DNA from 3 places in the Streptomyces sp. NPDC050504 genome. Region 2 is predicted to be linked to each of the others. Evidence: riboswitches for the same ligand, from Rfam matches in the RefSeq annotation. Region 2 holds a riboswitch; each other region holds the start of a gene.
What was found. A riboswitch is a leader RNA that binds a small molecule or an ion and turns the genes downstream of it on or off. The one in region 2 is predicted to bind cobalamin.
Positions count from the first base shown of each region.

Region 1: linked by a shared signal. The riboswitch ahead of ACIBNE_RS23230 (DUF4430 domain-containing protein) and the one ahead of ACIBNE_RS17440 (ribonucleoside-diphosphate reductase subunit alpha) in region 2 are both predicted to bind cobalamin.
Region 3: linked by a shared signal. The riboswitch ahead of ACIBNE_RS03545 (prenyltransferase/squalene oxidase repeat-containing protein) and the one ahead of ACIBNE_RS17440 (ribonucleoside-diphosphate reductase subunit alpha) in region 2 are both predicted to bind cobalamin.

Region 1 covers NZ_JBITHO010000006.1:93,943-98,125, reverse strand. The annotation lists gene ACIBNE_RS23240 (N-acyl amino acid synthase FeeM domain-containing protein) at 101-697, shown strand; gene ACIBNE_RS23235 (methyltransferase domain-containing protein) at 694-1,401, shown strand; gene ACIBNE_RS23230 (DUF4430 domain-containing protein) at 1,736-2,248, opposite strand; cobalamin riboswitch at 2,413-2,556, opposite strand; gene ACIBNE_RS23225 (hypothetical protein) at 2,831-3,151, opposite strand; gene ACIBNE_RS23220 (hypothetical protein) at 3,385-3,741, shown strand; gene ACIBNE_RS23215 (SUKH-4 family immunity protein) at 3,932-4,183, opposite strand, start outside.
Region 2 covers NZ_JBITHO010000004.1:481,620-485,802, reverse strand. The annotation lists gene ACIBNE_RS17440 (ribonucleoside-diphosphate reductase subunit alpha) at 1-1,967, opposite strand, end outside; cobalamin riboswitch at 2,101-2,243, opposite strand; gene ACIBNE_RS17435 (hypothetical protein) at 2,382-2,960, opposite strand; gene mctP (monocarboxylate uptake permease MctP) at 3,043-4,183, opposite strand, start outside.
Region 3 covers NZ_JBITHO010000001.1:859,328-863,510, forward strand. The annotation lists gene ACIBNE_RS03545 (prenyltransferase/squalene oxidase repeat-containing protein) at 1-2,311, opposite strand, end outside; cobalamin riboswitch at 2,444-2,579, opposite strand; cobalamin riboswitch at 2,696-2,770, shown strand; gene ACIBNE_RS03550 (hypothetical protein) at 2,916-4,183, shown strand, end outside.

The DNA of each region.
Region 1 (4,183 bases), on a different contig from region 2:
GTTGGGGGTCCCGGGACCCTTCACCGCTCGCCGCTCCTACGGCATCCTGCTGTGCCGTGTCGGCCGTACGACGGGCGGCCGGGGGAAAAACGGGGGAGAGATGGATCCTTTGGTCATAGGCGCACCGCGGCGCGGCGCGCGCGGACTGTCCCTGCGGGTGGCCCGCACCGAGCGGGAGCGTGCGGAGGTGCGGGAGCTGCGCCGACGGCACGCGCCCGGCGGTCCGATCCCCGTCTGGGACGCGTACGACGAGGACGAGGACACCCTTTTGGTGGTGTGCCGGGAAGCCGACGAGGCTGTGGGGTCGCTGAGGATCACCCGGCACCTGCCGGACCGGGGCGATCTGACCTCGTACTTCCCTGACATGCCCGCGGCCCTGTTCGACGCTCCGCACGGCAGCGCCTCCGTGGGGCGGGTGCTGGTCGCGCCGACGCACCGCTCCGCGGACATCACGGCAGCGCTGATCGAGGCCGCCGGTCTGTGGTGCGTTCGGACCACCCCGCTGCGGCGGTACCTCGCGGCGGCCGCCCCGCGCGTGGCCCGCTTCAACCGGTTCTTCGGCGCCCGGCCCGTCCTCGGCCCGGTGGCTGTGCCTGGCTTCGCGGAAGGGCTGGTCCTGATGGACGGTTCGCTGCCCGGGACGGCGGCGCGGGCCGGTGAGTGGCTCACGGCGCGCGGCTGGGAGCCGGGCCGGTGAGGGGCGTGGAGGCGGCGGTGGCGGCGGGCAGGGTGGAGATGACTTCCCGGCCGCTCGCCGAGTACCGGCTGTGCCTCGGGCTCAGGGACGGGGAACTCCTGCGGGGGCCGGTGCTGGACTGTTCCGGCGGAGCCTCGTCCTTCGCGGCGGAAGCCAGGGCCCTGGGCGCGGACGTGACCTCCGCGGACCCGGTGTACTCCCTCTCTCCAGAGCGACTGGCCGCCCTGACCGCTACGGCGCGGGAGCGCCTGATCGCGCTGGCCGAGCGGGTGGGGGACACGCTCGACTTCTCCTGGTCCGGGTCCTGGGAGGCCCACCTGAAACTGTGGGACGGGTCGGCGGAGGCATTCCTGCGGGACTACACCGCCGATCGGGAGCGGAACACCGGGCTGTACGTGGCCGGCGGTCTGCCCCGGCTGCCGTTCCCGGACGGCCGCTTCGGGCTGACGCTCTGCTCGTTCCTGGTCTTCACCTTCCCCGGCCTGCTGGACCCGTTCGAGGCACTGCGGGACCTCGTGCGTGTAACCGCGCCCGGCGGAGAAGTGCGGGTCACGCCGCTTCAGGACGCGGCGGGGGACCCGTATCCCGAGCTGGAGACACTGCGCGTACGGCTGGCGGAGACGGGGGTGGAGACGGAGGTGCGGCCCATCGCGTACAGCCTCAATCCGAGGCAGACGACGATGCTGGTCCTTCGCCGGGGCTGAGCGCGCACCGAGAGGGTCCGGGGACGGTACGCCCCGGACCCTCTCGGGCGAAAGCCCCCGCTGAACCCCTGACGGCAACCTCCGAGCGGTCCGCACGGAGATTCTCCTGCCTCGCCACCTGTGCCCCCCGCCACGAGCTGGGGAACACCGATCCGAGACCGAAGAGCGCGAACCGCTGCCGGCGCGGAACACCTCCGCTCACGCGGAGAGGACGGAGCCACGACGCGTGTGATCGTGACTGGCTCTGGAACACCTCCGCCTGCGCGGAGAACACCGTCCGAAGAACGGTGGAGGCACGGAGGCCGCGGTGAGTCGCCCCGCCACGTCCGAAAGGTCAGAACGCGGTCCAGGTGAAGGCGACCTTGTCGCCCGCGTTGAGCTTGAACTGGCAGCCGCCCACGGGGGTGGACGTGCCGTTGACGGAGATGTTCCAGTAGGCGGCGCCGCCCCCGCTGACGTTCTTGATCGTGTCGACCGAGAAGTCGTCGAACGACGCGTACCAGGTGCCGTCCCAGGTGAAGTTCCGCTTGCGGGCGGCGTCGTCGAGGGCCGCGGTCGGGGTGGGGACGGGAGCGGCGTTGGCGCTCCCGTTGGTGCCGTCGCATCTGTGGGTGCCGCCGGTCGCGGTCGTGACGTCGTGGCCGCGGGTCTTTATCTTCCCCTTGAAGAGGAGCCCGTCCGGGCCGGTCACGGTGAGGGACACGCGTACGGCGGCGTTCGTGCCGCGTGCGTCCGTTCCCGGGGCGCTCTGGGCGTGGGCGACCGCGGGGACGGTGGAGAGGGCCAGGCCGAGGGCCGTTGCGGCGATCAAGTGGCGTGTGCGGCGCGGGGCGGCGGTACGGGTCATGGTGGAGCCTTCCTGGCGGGGCGGTCCACAGCTCGTCACCGACGAGCGGACCGTCGACCCGGCAGACGGACCCGCTCCCTCGTCCTCGTGTACCGGACGACGTACCGGACCGCGACACGGCGGACAGGGCTCTCGGCTTCGCGCTGCAGACCATGACAGTGGGAAGCGAATCAACAGCACGCGCCAGGTACTCCGACTCGCGGCCCCACGGGCCGCACACGGTTGCAGGTCAGCGCCGGATTCGCACCGGCTTCCCCTGATCACGCACATATGAGGTTGTTGTACGAGGTGCTGTGACGACCTTCCGCGTCCGGCGGCGTGCGCTGACACCGCAGTCGCCGGACGGTGAAGTCGTCGTACCTTATGGCCCATTGAGCGGCCCGCGCCACCCGGATGCGGCTACGTCCGTCAGGTGGACCGCCACCACGCACAACGCCGTGGACCGGATCCGCCGCTGAGCACGGGGGAGTTGGTACGTCCGGGTGCCGTACGGGCTCCCGGGCGTACCCCTGGGCCGGCGACGGGGCCGATACCCGCACCGCGACACCAGGGCACGACGCCAGGGCACGACGCCATAGGGCGTCAGGAGCAGTGGCACCCTGAACGGGGCGGGGCGGCTTCCCGCAGCGCCGTGATCGCGCGGAGCGTCTCGGTGGTGTGCCCGGCCACCTGGCCGTTCGGCGTGCAGATGTTCCACAGGCCGTCCGGGGACGGCTCGGCCTTGCCGATGAGGTAGGGGCGCGTGATGTCAGTGACGTCGCGGATGGAGATCGTGACACCCGACCTGGCGACGCTGTACCTGCGCCCTATGCACTTCAGGCAGGCGGGGTTGGCTGTCACCCCGTCGAGGTCCAGAGCTTGCTCGTCCTGACCGCTTCTCGTGCCGAGAACCGGACCCAGCATGACACCTCCATCACCTAGCGCGATCACTCAGTCCATCAGCGTAGCCATAGCGACAGAACACATCCCTTCGGATCGTTCCCTCTTGGGACAAACTTGGGTAATGACAATTCCGCAGCGTGACGCCGAACCGCGCGTCAACCGCGGCGGAGGCTCTGGCGAACCGTGGAAAATGGTGGTGCACATCCGCAGCGATGCGCGCCACCGGTACTCGCGCCTCTGTAAGGAATCGCCCGTTGACCATGGAGAACCTGCCAGGAAAGCTGGTGGTCGAGGTGGGAGAGCGCCAGGCCTGGCCCTTCATCACCTTCCTCGACACCGAAAGCGACCCGGAACGCGAGGTCCGGCTCTACCTGGACACCGACTGGCGGATCGCGACGCCCGGGGACGCCGGTGTGCCGCGCACCGGGACACCGGACAATCCGCTGCCGGACCTGGTCCTCATCAACAACCGTTACGTGGTGAGGGCCGCCGAGCACGCGGACGTGTCAGCCGACATCGTCTTCGACAACGGTCTGACGCTGCGCATCTCCGGAGACGGCACCGAGACCACCGCCGGCGAACCCTGGTGGTTCTCCGCCTGGACGCCGTAACGCGCGACGACACGTGGCGACTCGCGACGACTCGCGGCGGGAAAGACAGCGGGGCAGGCACCCTCGGCCGCGTCCTGTGCGGACGCGGACCGAGCGGCCTGGCCGAAGCGCTGCGAGCCTATGGGAGTCTCCGATACCGCCGCGTCGCACCGGTCGCTCGCCTCGCCGCGACCGGATGCGCCCAACGACGTCACCAGTGGCCGATGACGCCCTCCCACCACCAGTCGCCCGGGTCCTCGGCCGCCCCCTTCGGGTCGATGGCGTGCGCGAGGTCGACCGCCGTCTGGAGCATCGGTCCCAGTCGTTCGTCGTCCGCCGCGTCCAGGACGAGCAGGGCCCGGCGTGCGAAGTACCACCGCCAGGAGATCTCCTGGAACGCCCGCACGGAGGAGTTGAGCGGCACCACGTCGCCCAGTTCGTCGGGGAAGCCGACGACGCGCCC
Region 2 (4,183 bases):
CACACGCCCAGCTCCTTGAGGTCCCGTACGAGGTACGAGTTGACCTGGAGGAACTCGCCGGACAGCGTCTCGCGCTTGAAGAGGTTGGAGACCTGCGGCTCGATGCACTCGTAGACGCCCGCGATCGATGCGATCGTCGCGGTCGGGGCGATCGCGAGGAGCAGCGAGTTGCGCATGCCGGTCTTCGCGACGCGCGCCCGCAGGGCGTCCCAGCGCTCCGGCCAGTTCAGCTCGGTGTCGAAGTGGTCCGGGTGCAGCACGCCGCGCGCCGTACGGGTCTCGTCCCAGGCCGGGAAGGTGCCCGCGCGCTCGGCGAGGTCGCAGGACGCCTCGTACGCCGTGAGCATGATCCGCTCGGCGATCTTCGTGGAGAGCGCCTTGGCCTCGGCGGAGTCGAAGGGCAGCCGCAGCTTGAAGAAGACGTCCTGGAGGCCCATGGCGCCCAGGCCCACCGGACGCCACTTGGCGTTGGAGTTCCCGGCCTGCTCGGTCGGGTAGAAGTTGATGTCCACGACGCGGTCGAGGAAGGTCACGGCCGTGCGGACCGTGGAGTCCAGGCGGTCCCAGTCGATCTCGCCGGCCTCGGTGACGAACGCGCCCATGTTGATCGAGCCGAGGTTGCAGACGGCCGTCTCGCCGTCGTCGGAGACCTCCAGGATCTCCGTGCACAGGTTCGAGGAGTGCACGACGCGGCCCGGCAGCGCGGTCTGGTTGGCGGCCCGGTTGGAGGCGTCCTTGAACGTCATCCAGCCGTTGCCGGTCTGCGCGAGCGTGCGCATCATGCGGCCGTACAGGTCGCGCGCGGGCATCGTCCTGCGCGCCAGGCCCTTGGCCTCGGCGGCCCGGTAGGCGGCGTCGAACTCGTCGCCCCACAGGTCGACCAGCTCGGGGACGTCGGCGGGGGAGAAGAGCGACCAGTCGGCGTCGGCGTTCACGCGGCGCATGAACTCGTCGGGGATCCAGTGCGCCAGGTTGAGGTTGTGCGTGCGGCGCTGGTCCTCGCCCGTGTTGTCGCGCAGCTCCAGGAACTCCTCGATGTCCGCGTGCCAGGTCTCCAGGTAGACCGCGGCGGCGCCCTTGCGGCGGCCGCCCTGGTTCACCGCGGCGACCGAGGCGTCGAGGGTCTTGAGGAAGGGCACGATGCCGTTGGAGTGGCCGTTGGTGCCCCGGATCAGCGAGCCGCGCGAGCGCACCCGGGAGTAGGGGATGCCGATGCCGCCCGCGTGCTTGGAGAGCCGCGCGACCTGGAGGTAGCGCTCGTAGATCGAGTCCAGCTCGTCCAGCGGCGAGTCCAGCAGGTAGCAGGAGGACATCTGCGGGTGGCGGGTGCCGGAGTTGAAGAGCGTCGGCGACGAGGGGAGGTAGTCGAGGCGGCTCATCAGGCGGTAGAGCGCCGCGACCTCGTCCAGGGCGCGCGGCGAGTTGTTCTCGGCCAGGCCCGCGGCGACGCGCAGCATGAACTGCTGCGGGGTCTCGATCACCTTGCGGGTGATCGGGTGGCGCAGCAGGTAGCGGCTGTAGAGGGTGCGCAGGCCGAAGTACTCGAAGCGGTCGTCGCCCAGCGGGTCGATCAGCGCGTCCAGCGCGGCGGCGTGCAGCGTGACGAATTCGGCGGTGCGGTCGGCGATCAGGCCCTCGCGGTGCCCGACGGCGACGGAGGCGGAGAAGACGACGGCGCCCTGGCTCCGGGCCTCGTCGGCGATCGTACGGGCGAGGAGGCGGGCGGCCAGCTTCGAGTACGCGGGGTCCTCCGCGATCAGCCCGGCGGCGGCGTCGGTGGCGAGGTCGCGGAGCTCGGCGGCGTCCGACCCGGCGTGCCGGCCGCGCAGCGCGGCGGCCGCGACCTTGCCCGGGTCGGTGTCGGGCAGGTCGACCGTGAGGTCGGTCAGGGTCCGCAGCAGTGCGGTTCCGGGACCGTCGGTGTCCGCGGTCGCGACTGAAGCGGGATCGGCGGGCGCGATCGTCACGTGGAGGCTCTCCCTCGCTCGGCTCGGGGCCGGCGGGGGCAGCGGGGCGCCGTCCGGGCAGGCGCGAAGGGCACACCGGACGGCGTCCACCGGCCCAACCGCGAGGCCCGGACGTCTGGGCACCCGGTTCGGCTGAACCGGATGCGCCGTCGGCAGGTCATCGGACTCACGGGCACGGAAAAGCGTGCCAAAGAACACCGTTGCGGGACAGTTCCGGATTTTCACCGGATTCCCCTGCGACGACAGCGAGGACGAGCATACATGTGGGGGGTGCCTGATGCGGCACCCACCACATGTTGTGTCGCCCGTCTCGGGGCACCTGTTCGGGGTCGCCCGAATTGTGCCGTGCGCGCGCCGCGGAGCCGCTTTCCCTTGTGCCGCCTGGGCGGGCGGCGTCCGGGCCGGTCGGGGCGCTCAGCCCGATGCGCTCTCCGGGTCCACGGGGTCCACCGGGGCCCCGTCGCCGTCGGCCGGGAGGTCGCCGCGCTCCACGTCCGCGCCGCCGCCCGTGGCGCCGCTCGCGGTCGCCTCGGGCAGCACCTCGTCCAGCTCCCTGTCGTTCGCGCGGTGGGCGCCGTCGACCGCGTCGCGCAGCGTCTGTTCGTCGACGGCCGACAGCTCGCCGCTCGCCGTGATCACCCGCTCGCCGTCGATCCGTACGAACCGGTGGTCGGTCGCGCCCTTGCGGTAGCCGCCCTTCTGACCCCGCTTCCGCTCGACGGAGAGCTGGAACATCCTGCCGCTCCCGTCGGTGTGGACCGCGCCGTAGCCGTCGTCGCCGACGACCCCGACCGACTGTTTGGCGACCGTGAAGCCGGTCACCTCGGTGACGTACACGAAGTCGACCGAGGTCTGCGCGGCGCGGGCGCGCGCCTCCAGCTCGGCCCGCGGCGGCGCGGCGCCCGCTCCTGCCCGCTCGGTGCCGCAGGCGGCGACGAGCAGGACGGGGAGCAGCAGGAGCGGGGCGGTGCGGCGCGTCCTCGGGGTCGTCATGCGGGCCATCATCGCGTACGTCGAACGGGCCGCCGCACGTATGTGCGACGGCCCGTTCGGCGGCCCGGAAGGCCCGGACGGCCTAGTGGCCGGAGCCCGCCGTCGCCTTCGGCAGCTCGGCCCGGACCCCGGGGTCGCCGGCGTCCGCCGTGTAGTCCTCGGGCGAGGTCTCGTCGATGCCGTCGGGCGCGTTGACCGCCTTCAGGACGAACGTCATGACCACGGTGACGACCACGTTCAGCACGAACGCGGTGAGGCCGATGTAGCCGATCTCCCCGATGCCGGGGATCTCCGCCGACGAGCCGCCGAAGTGCTTCTGGGTCGGCGAGGCCACCCCGTACGCCGCGGCCGTGCCGTACACCATGCCCACGGCCCAGCCCGCGAGCAGCGCCCAGCGGTGGAACCAGCGGGTGAACAGGCCGCCCACCAGCGCGGGCAGCGTCTGGAGGATCCAGATCCCGCCGAGCAGCTGGAAGTTGATCGCGACGGTCTTGTCCATGGTCAGGACGAACGCCAGCGCGCCCACCTTCACCAGCAGCGAGACCAGCTTGGAGACCTTGGTCTCCTGCTCGGGCGTCGCGTCCGGCCTGATGAAGTCCTTGTAGATGTTGCGCGTGAAGAGGTTTGCCGCGGCGATCGACATGATCGCGGCGGGCACCAGCGCGCCGATGCCGATCGCGGCGAAGGCCACGCCCGCGAACCAGTCGGGGAACATGTTCTCGAAGAGCTGCGGGATGGCCAGCTGACCGTTCTTGACCTTGATCCCGGCCGCGATCGCCATGAAGCCGAGCAGTGCGAGCAGGCCCAGCATGAGCGAGTACAGCGGCAGGATGGTCGTGTTGCGGCGGATGACCTCGCGGCTCTTGGAGGAGAGCGTCGCGGTGATCGAGTGCGGGTACATGAAGAGCGCGAGCGCCGAACCGAGCGCGAGCGTCGCGTACCCCCACTGCCCCATCTCGCCGGGCACCAGCGCGCCGCGCGGCTTGTCCGTCGCCGGGTTGATCTGCGCGTAGGCGTCGCCCGCCTTGGCGAAGATCTCGTCGAAACCGCCCAGCTTGTACGGGATGTAGATGATCGCGACCAGGATCACCAGGTAGATCAGGGTGTCCTTGACGAAGGCGATCAGGGCGGGCGCGCGCAGCCCGGAGGAGTAGGTGTACGCCGCCAGCACGCCGAACGCCAGCAGCAGCGGCAGGTCCTTGACGAACCAGTGGGTGTTCTCG
Region 3 (4,183 bases), on a different contig from region 2:
GGATCGCGAGCGCGGCGGAGTTGACGGAGTTGCCCGAGGCCCCGGGGAAGCCGCCGTCGGCGAGCTGGCGGCCCGCGATCCAGGCGAGCGCCCTGTCGACCGCCGCCCGTGACCGCTCGCCGGGAACGAGGTCGAGCGCCATCGCGGCCATGGCGGTGGAGTCCACCTCGGAGTCCCCGGTGGTGGGGATCAGGCTCGGCCACGCGCCGGACGGATGCTGCAGGCCCTCCAGGTAGGCGACGGGCTCCCGCGCCGCCTCGCCCTCGCCCGCGCGGTACTGCGCCATGATGCCCAGCGACTGGGAGAAGACCGACAGGACGTTGCGGTACGCGCCCTTGGCGGCGCAGCTCCGGTCCTTGCCGGAGCTCGGGGCCGCGCACACCGCCGAGGAGAGTCCCTCGATGAGGTCCTTCCCGCCGAAGGCGCGCGGGTCGCGGCCGACGACCTGCGCGAGCAGCGCCGTCTTGCCCAGGGAGCCGCTCGACAGGTGCTTGGCGTCTCCCACGCCCGTCCAGTTGTGAATGGAGCGTCCCGTGCCGTCCCTGCCGCCCTTGTCGAGGAAGTCCACAATGTCGCGGAGGGTGGCCCTGTTTCGGTCCGTGGCCGCCAGGGCGTAGGCCGTGTCGATGGTGAGGCCGTAGTCGGCGAAGCCGCTGCCGGGGCCCGACTCGTAGTAGCGCCCCAGCTTGAGCCGGTTCTTGCCGGTGAGGAACGTCACGCCCTTGGCGAGGTCGGGCCCCGGGGCCGTGGGGCCGGTCCTCTTGGTGGACAGCGTCACCAGGTCCTTGCCCGCGCCCGCGAGCGCGGCGGGCGCCGTGGCGAACAGCAGCGGCTCCGTGCCGCCCTCCTCGTACGCGAACGATCCGTTCAACTGCTGCTGCCCGGACGTCCAGGAGATCCCGGCGTCCGCGCGCCTGCCGTCCCCGAGGGTCCGCAGCGCCTGTGCGGCGAACGCGGTGGACTGCACGGCGCCGACCGTCGCCCCTTCGTAGCCGGGGAAGCCGCCGGTCGGCAGCTGTGCCTTGCGCAGCCAGGTGCGGGCTTTGGCGAGAGCCGCGTCGTGGCCGCCCGCCTTGCGCAGGACGAGCGCGATCAGGCCGGTCGACGCGGCTTCGCTGCCGCAGTGCTCGCCGGGCCCCACGAGAATGCTCGTGAAACCGCCGTCCGGGCACTGGAGTCCCGCCAGGCGCGCCACGGTGTCGGCCGGGGGCCGCACCCCGCCGCGCAGCAGCGCGAGCACGCCGAGCGCCTGCCCTTCGGCGTAGCCCGCGCCCCGGAAGTCGCCCTTGGCCGTACAGCCGGGGTTGGATCCGTCCGGCCCGGGGCCGGACGCACAGCGGTGCGAGACCAGTTCACCGAGCAGGTCGTACCCGCCGAAGGCGCGCGGGTCGCGCCCGGTGACCTCGGCGACCAGCGCGAGGCGGGCTACAGCCGCCCCGTCGGGCGCCTTGTCCGTGCCGTGCGGATAGGCGTACGCGGTGCTCTCGGCGGGCCTGGCGAGGAAATCGACCACCCTGGTGAGCGTCTTGTCGAGGGCGGGGCGCTGCCCGTACGCGGCGGCGAGCCCGAAGGCGGCCTCAGTGGTGCGGAAGTGGTCGTTCTTCTCCGCGCCCTCCTCGTCCTGCCCCACGACGCGTTCGCCGTCCTTGAGGGAGGCGGCGATCCAGCGCGAGGCCGCCGCGACGTCCACGTCGGCGTGCGGGACGTCGGGCACTTCGGGGTCGGGCGGCGCGGTGTGGCCTTCGGGGCGCACGTCGTCGGGGGAGAAGGCGGGACGGCCCTTGGTGCCGCCGACGTCGGTGCCGCCGTAGACCCACGCCTCGACGTCGCCCGCCTTCGGCCTGCGGTCCATGGCGCCGAGCTGGCTGTACGACCAGTGGTCCTGGCCGGGCGGGGCGATCCAGTACGACCAGTAGGCCGTGGCCTGCGGCGTGAGGCGGCACTTCTCCCGGTCAGGAGTGGGGTACTGCTTCCCGGCCTTGAAGTCCTTGTGCCCGATGCGGCAGATGAACCCGGGGCCGTCGTGCTGCGTGCCGGCCGTGCTGAACCCCGCGGTGTGCAGCAGTTCGTAGCCGCTGGTCGGGGTGGTGTCACAGCCCCGTACGACCTTGCCGCCCCACGGACCGAAGTCGACCGCGACGACCGCGCCCTTGGTGGCCGTGCACTTCTTCACCGGTTCCGCCGCCGCGGGAGCCGTACCGGGGCCCGTGACGAACACCACGCTCGCCGCGAGCACGAGCAGTGCTGCCGTGATCGGCGGGAGAAGCCCACCAGTCCCTGCCCACCGGCCTGTTCGTGTTCCGGTCCCCACCGCGACCCCTCGTGTCGGCTGTCCGCGCCGGGCGGGAAAACGCGTGGCGACGGGCCCTGCCGGACACATGCCTGGGCATGCCGGGGGGGGGCGGGGTCAGACCACGCCGTAGTCCGCGACGGCGTCTCGTGCTGAGAATCGACTCGGCCCCGGGCAGTCCGGCTCGCCCGGCGTCGCCGGGCCTACGGTTGCGGGTCAGCGCCGGAATTCGACCGGCTTCCCCTGGAACTGAGCGTGTATCAGCCGGATTGGAACACGCGTACCAAGAGGCCGTCAAGGCGACCGGGGCACCGTACGGACCCGCCGTCACCGACCGTACGGCGCGTCTTTCGGGGGCGCTGGCGCACCGTACGGCGCTGGGGTAGCGTCCAGGGCTGCCGAGTGGGGGAACCCGGTGGGAATCCGGGGCTGACGCGCAGCGGTGTGGGACGGCGGGGGCCGTGCCGAGCCCGAATGCCCAAGCGGTGAAGGCAGTTGCCGGAAGCCGAATCCACGCGATTGGACGGCGGCCACACCGCTCTGCCGCGGGGCGGTGCCGTGCGTTCGGCGCGGGTGTTCTTCGCGGGAGCGGGACGGTCGGCGTTCCCGTGCCCAGGAGCAGACCATGACCCGTACGTCCCGCGTCTCCACGTTCCGTACCCGTGCCGCCACAGCTGGGTCTTCCCGGTTCCGCGCCCGTACCTCCAGACGCGGCGGCCCGGCCGCGTACGCCGCGCTGACCGTCCCCCTCGCGCTCGGCGCCCTCGTCCTCTCGACGGTCCCGGCGTCCGCCACCGCCACCCCCGCACAGATCGCCACCTCCAAAACGAACGGCGTCGCCTACCTCAAGTCCCTCCAGGCCGCCGACGGTTCGTACGCCGGCTCCGGACTCTCCAACGAGTGGGCTTTCAGCGCCTTCGCGGCGGCCGGGACCGCGGCCGTCGACGTCGCGCCCGGCGGCGACGCGTCCAAGAACGCCCGCACCGTGTACCGCAACCTGCTCGCCACGCCGGGCTGGCCCTCCGCGAGCCCCGTCGTCACCGACTACGAGCGCGGGGCGCTCAACGCGTACGCGGCGGGCATCGACCCGGCGCGCGTCTCGGCGTCGCGCAACCTCATCGCCGACGTCTACGGCCACTGGCAGAACGCCGAGCCCGGCTACTTCGGCTCGTCCGCCAACTACAACGGCACCGTCTTCGCGGCCCTCGCGCTCGCCGGGGCCAGGACGCAGACCGGCGCGCAGCGCGTCCCGCAGGCCCTGCTCGACCGGATCGTCGCCCGCATCCGGGCCAACCAGCACAACGACGGCGGCTGGAACTACGGCAAGGCCGAGGGCGACCCGGGCCAGCTCGGCGCCGCGAGCGACATCGACATGACCGGCGCTTCCATGGCCGCGCTCTGCGTGTCCGGAGTGCCGAAGACGGACCCGGACGTCCTCCAGGCCAAGGCGTTCCTCAAGAGCAAGCTCGTCCCCTCGACGGGCGCGTTCAACGCGATGTTCGGCGTGAACACCGACTCCAACGGCTGGGCGGTCTCGGGCCTCAACGCCTGCGGCATTAACCCGCAGACCGGTGACTTCCTGACGCCGCCCGGCAAGACCCCGGTGGACTTCCTGATCGCACAGCAGTTCAACCCGGGCGGCGGGTTCAAGTACCTGCCGTCGGACACCGTGCCGTCCGCGTACGCCTCCATCGACGGCCTGCGCGCCGTCGCGGGCGGCGGCTTCACCGCCGCCCCGCCCGCCCCGGTGACGCCGGGTGCGCCGAAGTGGGTCGGCCAGAGCGCCTTCACCGCGGGTACGGCGACCAAGCTGGCGCTGACCGTCGACGACGGCACGGGCATTCCGAAGGTCTGCGCGGTGACCCTCACCCCGACGGGCCCGACGACGACGCT